Regions from separate parts of the Rossellomorea sp. RS05 genome, predicted to be linked through region 4. Evidence: riboswitches for the same ligand, from Rfam matches in the RefSeq annotation. Region 4 holds a riboswitch; each other region holds the start of a gene.
The links. A riboswitch is a leader RNA that binds a small molecule or an ion and turns the genes downstream of it on or off. The one in region 4 is predicted to bind S-adenosylmethionine.
Positions count from the first base shown of each region.

Region 1 (3,145 bases), on a different contig from region 4:
GAAGAAGTCACCGATCGGAAAACCATTTGCTCCAGTCGCATAGACGCCCGTCAACTGAACAGTACCGAACTTGCGCACCGCCTGAGAAGCAGTGATGATAGGACGGATCGTACCGAACTGATTATCAAAATCAGATCCGAATGATTCACCGGAAGCAACAGTCCCGTCCATCCCGACGCAGTCGATCACGACATCTGCTCCTCCATTCGTATCTTCGTGCAACAACTGTCCGATGTCCGGATTTCCCGAAAAGTCATAGATTTCTGCTCCATTCGTCTTCTTGGCATGATCAAGGCGATGCCTTACCTGATCAACGGCAATGACTCTTTTTGCCCCTTTTAACCTGGCGAATTTTTGAGCCATGAGTCCGATTGGACCACTGCCGAGGATGATGACGGTATCACCAGCCTATACACCGCTGTTCTCAACGCTCCAATATGCAGTAGGAATGACATCTGAAAGGAAAAGCACATTCTCGTCAGAAAGTTCACTTTCTTCGGGGACTTTGAACGAGGTGAAATCTGCGTAAGGGACCCTCAGGTATTCGGCTTGTCCACCAGGGTAATTCCCGTTCATTTCGGTAAAACCAAAAAGCCCGCCGACTTCACCATGGGGGTTCGATTCATCACATTGACTTTCCATCTGGTTCTGACAGAAGAAGCATTCTCCGCAGCCGATATTGAAAGGGATCACGACACGGTCTCCTTTTTTCAATGTCTTGACGTCTGCTCCCACTTCCTCGACGATTCCCATCGGTTCGTGACCGACCACATAATCCCGTGGTGGTTCGATTCCTGCCTTATATAAGTGCAGGTCCGATCCGCAAATTCCGCTTGCCGTGATTCTTACGATCATATCTGTGCTTTCCTGGATATCAGGATCTTCGACTTCCTTCACCGACATGTTTTCTTTGCCTTGGAACGTTACTGCTTACATCGATGTCACTCCATTCATATTTTGTATGATTATGGTAGTTGTTTTGAGGTAATAGGGGTGAGGTAAACCTAAGAACTGCATTTCATCGTCATCCACCCTTTCTTCATAAAAAAAGTGAATGCGGTGAAAAATGCATCTATGACCATGAAAGAAGTCTGAGTTTTGGTTTAAATTCGTCAATTCGCATTGACATTTTCCCTTTACTGGTATAAATTATGGGAAAGCCATTAAACAATCATATACGCAATTCTTATCAAGAGAGGTAGAGGGACTGGCCCGATGACACCTCAGCAACCAGCCGTGAACAAGGTATGGTGCTAATTCCAGCAAGCTGATACAGGCTTGGGCGATAAGAGGGACTTAACCATTCAAACCTTCTTATTCGTATAAGAAGGTTTTTTGATGTAAATAGGATTAAAGGAGAGGTCACGATGAGTCGACATATTGAAACATTACTGGTGCAGGCGGGGAACAGAAAGGATGCAGGAACAGGTGCTGTCAGTCTCCCCATCCACTTATCGACAGCGTATGAACATAAGGGCATCGGGCAGTCGACGGGCTTCGATTATTCACGTACGGGGAATCCAACGAGAAGTGCATTGGAAGAAATACTTGCGCAACTGGAAGGGGGGCAGAAAGCATATGCCTTCTCATCCGGCATGGCTGCGGTCCACGCTGTTCTGTCCCTATTTCAAAGCGGTGACGAACTGGTCGTTTCCAAAGATCTTTATGGGGGAAGCTACAGGCTGTTTAAACAATACGAAGCACAGTATGGGATTAAATTCCGCTTTGTGGATACAGCATGCATTGAAGAAGTGGAAGCATCTGTCACGCCATCCACGAAGGGGATATTTGTAGAGACTCCGACGAATCCACTGATGAATGAAGCGCCGATCCGGGAAATCAGCCGGGTGGCAAGGAAACATAATGTACTGCTCATTGTGGACAATACCTTTTATACCCCGGTCATTCAGAGACCGATTGAAGAGGGTGCTCATATCGTCGTCCATAGTGCAACGAAGTATCTTGGAGGTCATAACGATGTCCTAGCCGGTGTAGTGGTGGTCGACTCAGAATCTCTGGCCGACCGAATCTATACGGTTCAGAATTCTATCGGTGCCACCCTTGCACCATTGGACTGTTGGCTCTTGATAAGAGGAATGAAGACGCTTGGCTTGAGGATGAAACAGCACGAATCAAATGCGAAACAAATTGCTTCGTATCTTGAAAGTCACTCATCCATCACTGATGTCCTGTATACAGGGAAAGGCGGAATGCTTTCGTTCCGTCTGAGGAAAGAGGAGTGGGTCGGGCCGTTCCTGGAGCGCCTGGAGTTGATTACATTCGCTGAAAGTCTTGGGGGAGTGGAGAGTTTCATCACATACCCGGCTACCCAGACGCACGCGGATATTCCCGAAGAAGAACGGATCGTTCTCGGAATATGCAACCGGCTACTACGATTTTCAGTGGGAATCGAAAATGCAGACGATCTGATTCAAGACCTTGAGCAAGTATTGACGAATCTGGAGAAAGAGGTGTTTTTATATGAGTGATAAAAAGGAGTTCAGCATCCAGACATCCCTCATCCACAGTAATGGAGTGGATAAAGAGACCGGCGCCGTCAGTACGCCGATTCATCATGCGACCACATTCCACCAATCAGATTTTGATCAGTATGGAAACTATGATTACAGCCGTTCGGGTAATCCCACTCGTGAGAAAGTCGAAGAAGCCATCGCGGAACTTGAGGGCGGTGTAAGAGGGTTTGCTTTTTCATCGGGTATGGCAGCCATTTCTACTAGCTTCCTTTTGTTATCAGGCGGAGACCATGTCCTGGTATCTGAAGAGGTGTACGGAGGCACGTATAGGATGATCACGGAAGTATTGACCAAATTCGGGATCGAGTACTCATTTGTCGACATGAAAGATCTTCACGAAGTCGCCTGCGCCATTCGCCCGAATACAAAGGTGATCTATATGGAGACCCCCTCCAATCCGCTGCTCAATATCACCGATATTGAAGGGGTCGTCAAGCTTGCTAAAGCCCATGGGTGTATGACGTTCCTTGATAATACATTCATGACGCCCCTCCTCCAAAGACCGCTCAGTCTCGGAGTGGATGTGGTCCTTCACAGTGCCACAAAATTCCTCGCCGGCCACAGTGATGTCTTGGCGGGACTCGCCGTTACAGGAGATGAAGAGATTGCCA
Region 1 is NZ_JBDKWY010000001.1:665,047-668,191, forward strand. It holds partial or broken gene ABJ225_RS03440 (alcohol dehydrogenase catalytic domain-containing protein) at 1-903, opposite strand, end outside; SAM riboswitch class I at 1,184-1,292, shown strand; gene ABJ225_RS03445 (methionine biosynthesis PLP-dependent protein) at 1,368-2,489, shown strand; gene metC (cystathionine beta-lyase) at 2,482-3,145, shown strand, end outside.
Region 1: it holds a riboswitch for S-adenosylmethionine, as region 4 does, so the genes downstream of both, ABJ225_RS03445 (methionine biosynthesis PLP-dependent protein) here and ABJ225_RS14935 (alpha/beta hydrolase) in region 4, are expected to answer to the same signal.

Region 2 (3,145 bases), on a different contig from region 4:
AGTCGTGAAGACAGCTGCTCTGCTGTCTTTTTTCCGTTTTGAATGCAGGCACCAATGCCCACACCGTAATAGGAAGCACCCGCTAGCATGATCCCAGGGAATTCAACAGCAAGGCTTGTTTCCAATTGTCTTACTGATTGTGCATGTTCCAGGTTGTAATTGGGCATCAGGCCGGACCAGTCTGTTACTTCTTTTTGAATGGGCTGTACCTCTTTGAGTCCCATCGTCGCTTCTATATCCTTAAGAGCAGTGTGAACCAACTCTACCTCGGTGAGATGTTTAATTTCTTCCCAGTGGGGATTGGAATCCTTATAGAAAAGCCTGACGAGGAGTTGACTATCCACAGACGTGTGTTTCCACTTTCTACTTGTCCACGTGCACGCGTCGCTTTTCACTCCATCTTGATCTTTTGCAACGATGAACCCTGTACCATCTGCAGGCAATACGGTATCAGGAAGGGCGAATCCAAGGTAAATGCTTTTTAACGATTTAGTTTTAAGAAGGGAAAAGCCTTGATTCAGTTCCGGGTGGTTGAGGACTCCCCTTGCACGATTGTGTGGAATGGCTAGGACGGTTGCATCCGCTGATATGGTTTCACCATTGGTGAGTTCCAATGAATACACACGACCGGATTTCTTCAGGGTCTTGAGGCCGATCCCCTTGTACTTTTCTACGTGAGGCGTGCATTCATCCAGCCGATTGATGATGGCTGATAATCCGGTTTTAAACGAAACAAATTTTTTGTTGGATTTCCCCAGATGTTTTTCACGGTTGATCCATAGCCCCTTCATGATACTGCCATAAGTATTCTTATAATCCAATAAGTATGGCAGTGTGGAAGACATGCTCAGTGTATATAAGTCCCCTGAATATACTCCAGATAGCACAGGTGCAATCTGGTTTTGTACGAGCTCTTTTCCTAAGAAAAACTCCAGGAAATCCCCGATGGAATCTTCCTTTGTGAACGTGTCATTCACCGTTTCATAATCCAGTAGTGCAGCCCTTTTTCCTTCGTCGGAAATAAGCGTACTCTCCATCAGGGAATTTCTCGTCATGGGAATCCCAAACACTGAATCTGTTGGAATCTTATGTAGTTTGTCGTGCGTGTAGATGAACGATGTACCCGTTTCGTTATACACAAGTTCATCCATGAGCCCTAATTCCCCGACAAGCTCGAGGACACCCGGATGTCTTGACACAATTGAATCGGCACCAACTTCCATGATGAAGGGATCCGAAGCGATCGACTGGATTTTACCTCCAAGCATATCTTCTCCCTCAATCAATATCAGTCTTACGTCCTCACCTTTCAAGTATTCCTGAAAGTAGTATAGTGTCGTAAGGCCGGTGATACCTCCACCCACAACTGCCACTGTCTTCATCTCTTTCACTCCAAACCGCTTTATTCATTCTATTACATACGGTACCATGATTGACCGGGTAATACGAGTGATTCACTTCATTTTGTGTGTCTGAAATCGCACATTAAACCAAGTTGACAACTTGGTATACTTGGTTTATACTATATTTTATATAACGCTTATCAAGAGAGGCAGAGGGAATGGCCCTGTGAAGCCTCAGCAACAGGTTCCAATTCGGAATACTGTGCTAATTCCACAAGCAGGTGCTTGAAAGATGAGTCGAAGAGTCCGGGCAATCCTTCTTCTTATCCTGAAGAGGGATTTTTATATCCTCTTCCCAACCATTCATGAGGAGTGAGTATGATGGAAACCACGCAAAGAAGAAATGAATTGATCAATAAGTTGATCGTGCACAAAGTGTACAAAAAAGGAGAAAGACAGCTGTTCGAATTGACCCTCGAAGAATTGGAAGAAGAGTTTAGAAGCTTAAAAAAAGAATGCCATCCCCATACCGAGTCGGGCTCCATCCATTGGATCAATTGCACCAAAGTAACCGTTTAGACCGACGATGTCTTCCACATAAAGCAAGATTGGACCATTCAATGATGAGGCATTGAATGGTTTTTTATCGTTTGGTGCGTCTTTCACTCATTTCCGACCGCGGCAATCCCCAATGCATGATGTTCCCATAGCGTCCTGGTCACCCATTCTTCATCCTTTGACCGACAGTTGATAATGAGGATGATTTCAGATGGTTGATGATGATCTTCCAAAATCTGATTCCTCTCTTTGATCTTCACCAAGAACAGGTCGATGAGGAAACCAAGGACCAATCCGCTCCCTGCCCCGATCAACCCCCAATAGATCGGCCCCCATTCCAAAGTAAACCCACGACTTGTGGCAATAACCGAAAAGATCACGGCAAGGAACATGCCTTTATTGAGAAGGGAATGACCATCTGAATAATGGATGGAGTCAAAGAGCCTTGTTTCTCTCTGCCTGCTTTCAAGTGGAATGGCATATAGATCATCCAGCCCCTTCTCTTCAAGCTTGACGATGGCCATTTCGATGTAGGAAGAATGATTGAACGATGCGATGATTTGCACTATCTAACCCTCCATCCTTTGCCAATCAACAAGGATCCTTTTTGGTAATACTCTTTTAAAAGGGCGGACTGTTCCCTGTCAAAAAGTTTGTTATTCTCTACGACCCCCACATACGCGTCATAAATAGTGAAAAAGTAAAAGGATGGCATGTACAATAACCATTGTTTATCGAGTACGTTCACAGAGGTTTCCAATCTTCCCAAGATAAGATAATGAATCCCTTCCAATAGATGGGAATTACAGACATAAATAACAGTGGTCACAAGCGTGAAAAGCCCCGATATGATCCGGTGATTATAAAAATGTCCAACACTCGGTACGGCCATGGACCAAAAAAAAGCTGAAACAGGGCATCTCTTATCAAGATAGTTGATTTCAAGCGGTCGAATGACGAGCCTCCTGTTGATGGTCGACTTTTTTCCTTTATGGCTTAAATAGACTTTATTCAGGTCGACGGCGGTTCTGTGGCTATCCCATATGGCAAACAAGTACACCGGAATGTATAAATGCATGAACTGGATATCGAGAACGCTTTTTGCTGCGTCGATATCACCCATGAACGTGTAAACCATGGCTGTATTCAAGTGAATGGTCTGGTTGATATAGATCTCCCATATCACCAGGGCGAAACCTCTGAGGTATTTTGAAAGCAGAAGATGACCGAATCCTGGGAAGGCC
Region 2 is NZ_JBDKWY010000001.1:721,118-724,262, reverse strand. It holds gene ABJ225_RS03725 (amino acid permease) at 1-8, shown strand, start outside; gene hemG (protoporphyrinogen oxidase) at 1-1,382, opposite strand, end outside; SAM riboswitch class I at 1,538-1,642, shown strand; gene fbpA (Fur-regulated basic protein FbpA) at 1,725-1,922, shown strand; gene ABJ225_RS03710 (hypothetical protein) at 2,006-2,467, opposite strand; gene ABJ225_RS03705 (hypothetical protein) at 2,467-3,145, opposite strand, start outside.
Region 2: it holds a riboswitch for S-adenosylmethionine, as region 4 does, so the genes downstream of both, fbpA (Fur-regulated basic protein FbpA) here and ABJ225_RS14935 (alpha/beta hydrolase) in region 4, are expected to answer to the same signal.

Region 3 (3,145 bases), on a different contig from region 4:
TTTGGGGAGGGGCCATTGCAGCAAACCAGGCAGAAGGAGGATACCGCGAAGGCGGGAAGGGGTTGACCAACGTCGACCTCCTTCCACGCGGTGAAGAGAGATTCTCCTATATGAAGGGGAATATCCCACACCTGGAACTTCAAGATGACCTTTACTATCCGTCACATGAAGCCATCGATTTTTATCATCGCTACAAAGAAGATATCAAGCTGTTTGCCGAGATGGGCTTTACATGCCTTCGGGTTTCTGTATCATGGGCAAGGATCTTCCCGAACGGGAACGACGCTGAGCCGAATGAAGAAGGATTGACATTCTATGAAAACCTCTTCGCAGAGCTCAAAGCGAACGGAATCGAACCCGTTGTAACCATCGCCCATTTCGATGTGCCTGTCCATCTGATTGAAACGTTCGGAAGCTGGAAGGGCCGTGAGCTCGTCGGATTCTACGAAACGTATGCCCGCACTCTTTTCAATCGTTTTAAAGGAACCGTGAAATATTGGATGACGTTCAATGAAATCAATATGCTTTTCCATCTGCCTTTCCTTGGGGCAGGAATCGTGTTCAAAGAAGGTGAAAACCGGGATCAGGTCCTCTATCAGGCTGCTCATCATCAGCTTGTCGCCAGTGCCCTTGCCGTGAAGGCACTCCATGAGATCGATCCGGAGGCACAGATCGGGTGCATGCTGGCCGCAGGTGTCACGTATCCTTACTCCTGTAATCCGGAAGATATCTGGGCGGGAATCGAACGGGATCGCGAATCCTACTTCTTCATCGACGTTCAGTCCCGTGGAGCGTATCCGGGCTATGCGAAGCGCTTCTTCCGGGAGCAGGAGTGGGATCTCCAGATGGAAGAAGGAGATGAAGACATTCTTAAGGCTCATACGGTGGATTACATCGGATTCAGCTATTACTCCAGCCGCACGATCAGCCGTGATCCTGAAATCCTCGGGAAGATGACAGCAGGCAATGTGTTCCCTTCGGTCAAAAATCCTCATTTGAAAACATCGGAATGGGGATGGACCATCGATCCAAAAGGGATCCGGATTACGGCCAATCAATTGTATGATCGCTATCAAAAACCATTATTCGTCGTGGAAAACGGCCTCGGGGCCATCGACGAGCCCGGCGCAGATGGGGAAATCAACGATGCCTATCGAATCGATTATCTCTCAGCCCATCTCCGTGAGCTGAACGAAGCGATTAAGGACGGAGTACAATTGCTGGGCTACACATGCTGGGGACCGATTGATATCGTCAGCGCGTCAAGTGGCGAAATGAAAAAGCGATATGGCTATATCCATGTGGACAAAGACAACGAAGGCAATGGCACCCTCAACCGTTCTAAGAAGGCCAGCTTCGACTGGTACAGACAGGTGATCGAGACGAATGGAGCGGCATTGGAGAACGAAACCGTCAAAAGTTGAGCGGTTAATTTCCCTCATCCCATTGACAACAGGAGCTAAATCCTGAATAATTATTATATTGAGAAAATTAAATAGCGATATTCCTTATTAAGAGTGGTGGAGGGACTGGCCCTGTGAAACCCGGCAACCGCTGTTCAAACTTGAACAGAATGGTGCTAAATCCTTGAACGAGATTCGTTCGGAGATGAGGAAGAGACGAGAATCATCAGGCTCTTCCTTTTACCGGGAAGGGCCTTTTTATATGAAGAAAGGGAGAGGATTCAGATGACACACGTACAGACAAAAGGTAAGAAAGCAATAAAAGCCCCGTTCCGGGCAGATCAGGTGGGCAGCCTGCTGAGGTCGGAAAGAATCAAGGAAGCACGCGAACGGAGATTGAATGGAGAGCTATCCGCAGCTGAACTCCGACGAATCGAGGATGAAGAAATCATCCGCATCGTCGACAAGCAAAAGGAAATCGGCCTCCAAGTCGTGACCGATGGTGAATTCAGGAGGGCGTGGTGGCACTTCGACTTCCTTGAAGGTCTGGATGGCGTCGAAGGATATGAATCGGACCAGGGCATCAAGTTCCATAACACGACGACCAAGGCACGTGGCATCAAAGTGACGGGGAAAGTGGACTTCACGGATCATCCGATGCTGAAAGACTACGAATTCCTTCATGGCATTGCAGGCGATCACACAGCCAAGATGACGATTCCAAGTCCGAATATGCTTTTCTTCAGAGGCAAGATTGAAACTGACGTATACGGAGATGACTTGGAGGCATTCCATCGGGATGTAGCCGAAGCCTACAAAAAGGCAATCCGTGCTTTCTACGATGCAGGCTGCCGCTATCTGCAGCTCGACGATACGGCATGGTCGGTATTCTTCTCCGAACAGGGACATGAGCAGATCAAGGCATTTGGCCGCGAACCCGACGAACTCAGGGAATCCTTCGCCCGTACCATCAATGAGGCTGTGAAGGATCGCCCAGAGGACCTTGTCGTGACCATGCATATTTGCAGGGGGAATTTCAAATCGACATGGGCAGCTGAAGGCGGATATGAAGCGGCTGCCGAAACCATTTTCGGCGGGCTCGACCTCGACGGGCTATTCCTGGAGTTCGATGATGAGCGTTCCGGAGGCTTCGAACCGCTACGCTATGTGAAGAATCCGAATCTCCAGATCGTCCTCGGTCTTGTGACGTCGAAACATGGAGAGCTCGAGGCAACGGAAGACGTCGAGGCACGGATACAGGAAGCTGCGCGCTATGTGGACATCAACCAGCTCTGTATCAGTCCCCAATGTGGATTCGCCTCAACAGAAGAAGGAAATCTGTTGACGGAAGCAGAACAATGGAAGAAGCTGCAACACGTGATCACCATTGCCGATCGTGTGTGGGAATGAGATTTCCATTCAACCAGTAATCAATTAGGAGAGGGTTTCATTGCGGATACAGTATGCTCTCTTTATCCTCCTGGCCGCCATGCTGTGGGGAACAAATGGGACGGTACAGGCATTGGCACCGGAAGGCGTTCATCCGATTGCCATCGGAGCAGTGCGTCTGGCCATAGGAGGCTTATTTCTCCTTCTATTATCCTTGGGGAAAATACATTGGAGAGGGTGGCCTGTGAAAGGAACCGTGGCGGCCGCTCTTTGCATGGCACTTTACCAGCCTTTCTTTTTCTCGGCAGTCAGTATGACAGGGATTGCAATCGGGACCGTCATCGCCATCGGAA
Region 3 is NZ_JBDKWY010000007.1:93,260-96,404, reverse strand. It holds gene ABJ225_RS16770 (6-phospho-beta-glucosidase) at 1-1,424, shown strand, start outside; SAM riboswitch class I at 1,506-1,615, shown strand; gene ABJ225_RS16765 (5-methyltetrahydropteroyltriglutamate--homocysteine S-methyltransferase) at 1,689-2,813, shown strand; gene ABJ225_RS16760 (EamA family transporter) at 2,854-3,145, shown strand, end outside.
Region 3: it holds a riboswitch for S-adenosylmethionine, as region 4 does, so the genes downstream of both, ABJ225_RS16765 (5-methyltetrahydropteroyltriglutamate--homocysteine S-methyltransferase) here and ABJ225_RS14935 (alpha/beta hydrolase) in region 4, are expected to answer to the same signal.

Region 4 (3,145 bases):
ATATTTCATGGTACTTCCTCCTCGATTAGGTTATAAGCTGATTGTAAGGCATAGGATGCTCGTTGAGCCAATGATTATACTCAGTCTGTCTGCCCTGATGATGAATGACCGTCTCCTGTCGTTGAGAGTTGTCCCGCCACCCTGTTTCTGAAATAATAATGGTATGAGGAAAAATGAGGAAGGGGAGACGGCAATGAACGGCTGGAAACTGTTAAGCGCGTTGATTCCCATCATGTTGTTGATGAGTGCATGTGGACAATCCCCAAGAAATACGGCTCCGGTGGAAGCGAATGCAACAGATACAACGGATGCAGAGGAAGCGGGAACGAAGGATGCCCCGGAACAGCCTGATGAAACATCCGAACAAGTATCACTCGGTGAAGAGGATCAAGAAGCATCGGACTCTTCCGGGGAAGATCAGGACAGTCAGGAAACGGAGGGGCCTGCAGAGGATGGCGAATCATCGGCAAGGAATGCTCCTGAACCGCAACGACCAGTCGGGGAATCCGGGTCTACTGCAGGCATTACGGATGTGGAAACCGCCATTGAGTTCTTGAAGGATGAGCTGAACGTAGCATCTGACGGAGATATCCTGATTGATGAGGGTGACGGCAAGCCTCAGACCGATGAAGAAGGGACCTATTATACCCTCCGTCTCATATCACAAACCCTCAAAGATGAAGGAGGAACAGGGGAAGTCGGGGCATTCAGGATCTATGAAGACGGGCGATATGAGATGGAAGACTGACTTCTCGAAAAAAAGGACCGGAGGCAGTTGATATGCCTTCGGTCGATATGGATCATTGGGGGTAAAGATGTTGAGCCAATCTTACAGCGTCAAAACCAACCTGTCAAGTGGGGTTTTAATTCATAGTATCAATGTAGGAATTATGGTTGACAAAGAGTGAATTGTAAGATAATTTAATCTATACTACCTTATAAAGAGTCGGGGAAGGAATCTGGTCCAACGATCCCGCAGCAACCTCCAAATGGAAGGTGCTCATTCCAGCAGGCAACTTCAGCCTGGCAGATAAGGGGAGAGAGTAATGTACATCTCCTTATGGGAGATTTTTTTTGTATATAAATCCGATTAAAACGATTGGATTAATTAGTCATAACGCTGAGGCGCAGATTTATACATTTTAAAAGGCGCGCATGTAGAGGCCTAGTCATAGGGGAAACAGTGTTCGAAGGCACGGACAAACTGTAAGGAAGATCTACTAAGATAAAAGGAGAGGGTAAGATGAGCTGGTATACATCCATTCCATGGGAGGGTACCCACCTTCCTGCAGCCATACAGTATCCTGCTACACGTCTCGGCGTCCATCCGGCCGTCATCATCTGTCATGGTTTCGTCGGTTCAAAAGAAGGCGTGGACCGATTATTCGTGAAGGCTGCACATGAACTCAGCTCACACATCGTCGTACGTTTCGATTACGACGGTTGCGGAGAAAGTCTGGGGGAGTACGGCTTGAATACAAAAGATCGCTTCATTGCACAGACGAAGGCGGTCATCGGATTTGTGAAGCAGATGAAAGGGGTGGACCCGGAGAGCATTGCCTTGATCGGCCACAGCCTTGGGGGGGCAGTGGCCCTTGAAGCAGCCATCGAAGAAGAAGTTCGCCACCTTGCCCTCTGGTCGGCGGTCGGCTCTCCCCGGCATGATCTTGGACGCATTATCGGAGATGATGTGGAAGAAGCCATCTTGCGGGACGGGAAGGCAGATTATTTGGGCTATGAGCTGAAGCGAGAGTTTCTCACGACCCTTCAAGGGTGGGACCCGATACGGCGGGCAAATGAGTATAAGGGGAATGTCTTGCTTGCCCACGGTGACCAGGATGAAGAAATCTCAGTCGATTACTGCTCCCTCTATCATTCAAGCTTCTCCAATCGGCGTTCGGGAGAGGTAGAAAAGGCAATCATTCCGAAAGGTTCCCATACTTACTCAACTTCAGGGGCCTTTCAACAACTCCTTGATTTCACTCGGAGCTGGCTTTTACAGGTTCAATCCACCGGCTATGATCATGCCAATGGTCTATAAATGGTAGTTTCTTACCGGTTATTCCTACTCTTTCATTAAATTACAAAATATTGTTACTATTCTATCAAATGAGTAGAGGAGGAAACCGTTTGAAAAAATCTGTCGTATCCATTGCTCTTGCGACGACCCTATCGTTTGGTGCTGTTGGACTTCAACCAGCCATTGCAGGGGCACCTGAACCAGGAAAGGAGCTCATGCAAAATCCGCATGAGCGGAACCTGATCAAGAAAATCGATTCGGAGCGAATCTATCAGACGATCGACCATCTTCAACAAACACCGAGGGTAGCCGGGACAGAATCCGAGGCAAATGCCATCAGGTATGTAAAACGACAATTTGAATCGTACGGGTATGACGTGACCCTTCAACCCTTTACCTTTATAGGGTACACGGCACCTACTGCAATCGAACTGTCAGGGGTGCAAGGCGAGTGGAACCCGGATGCATTCACTTACTCGGTTAGTGGTGATGTGTCAGGCGAGCTCGTTTCTGCAGGGCTTGGAAGAGTAGGAGACTTTGATGGAGTAGATGTAGACGGGAAGATCGTTCTTATCCAGCGAGGGGAAATCACGTTTGCACAGAAGATCGTCAATGCTTCTGAAGCAGGAGCCGCAGGGGTCATCATCTACAACAATACGGATGGCTCGCTGAGCGGGACATTGGGAGAACCGGATGATCGCTACATACCGGCCATCACCCTTTCCAAGGCCGAAGGAGAAGAGCTGCGCCGACATATCGGAGAGACCGTCCGGCTGACGATCGAGGGAGCGGAAACATCGGAGCGCACCTCTCAAAATGTCATTGCCTCGAAAGCTCCGGTCAATAAGAAAAAAGCAACGGATGATGTGCTTATCATCGGGGCCCATCATGATTCAGTAGAAGGGGCTCCTGGCGCGAACGATGATGCGTCGGGAACAGCTGTTACCTTGGAACTCGCAAAGGTGTTCAAAAATGTACCGACAGATACAGAGATACGCTTCATTACATTCGGGGCTGAAGAATTGGGTCTGCTGGGGTCCTATCACTATGTAGATTCCCTGCCGCAAACAGAACGTGACCGGATTATCGGGTACTTCAATCTCGACATGGTGGGTAGCAGGGACG
Region 4 is NZ_JBDKWY010000005.1:252,337-255,481, forward strand. It holds gene ABJ225_RS14925 (SDR family NAD(P)-dependent oxidoreductase) at 1-9, opposite strand, end outside; gene ABJ225_RS14930 (hypothetical protein) at 194-748, shown strand; SAM riboswitch class I at 934-1,037, shown strand; gene ABJ225_RS14935 (alpha/beta hydrolase) at 1,244-2,041, shown strand; gene ABJ225_RS14940 (M28 family peptidase) at 2,131-3,145, shown strand, end outside.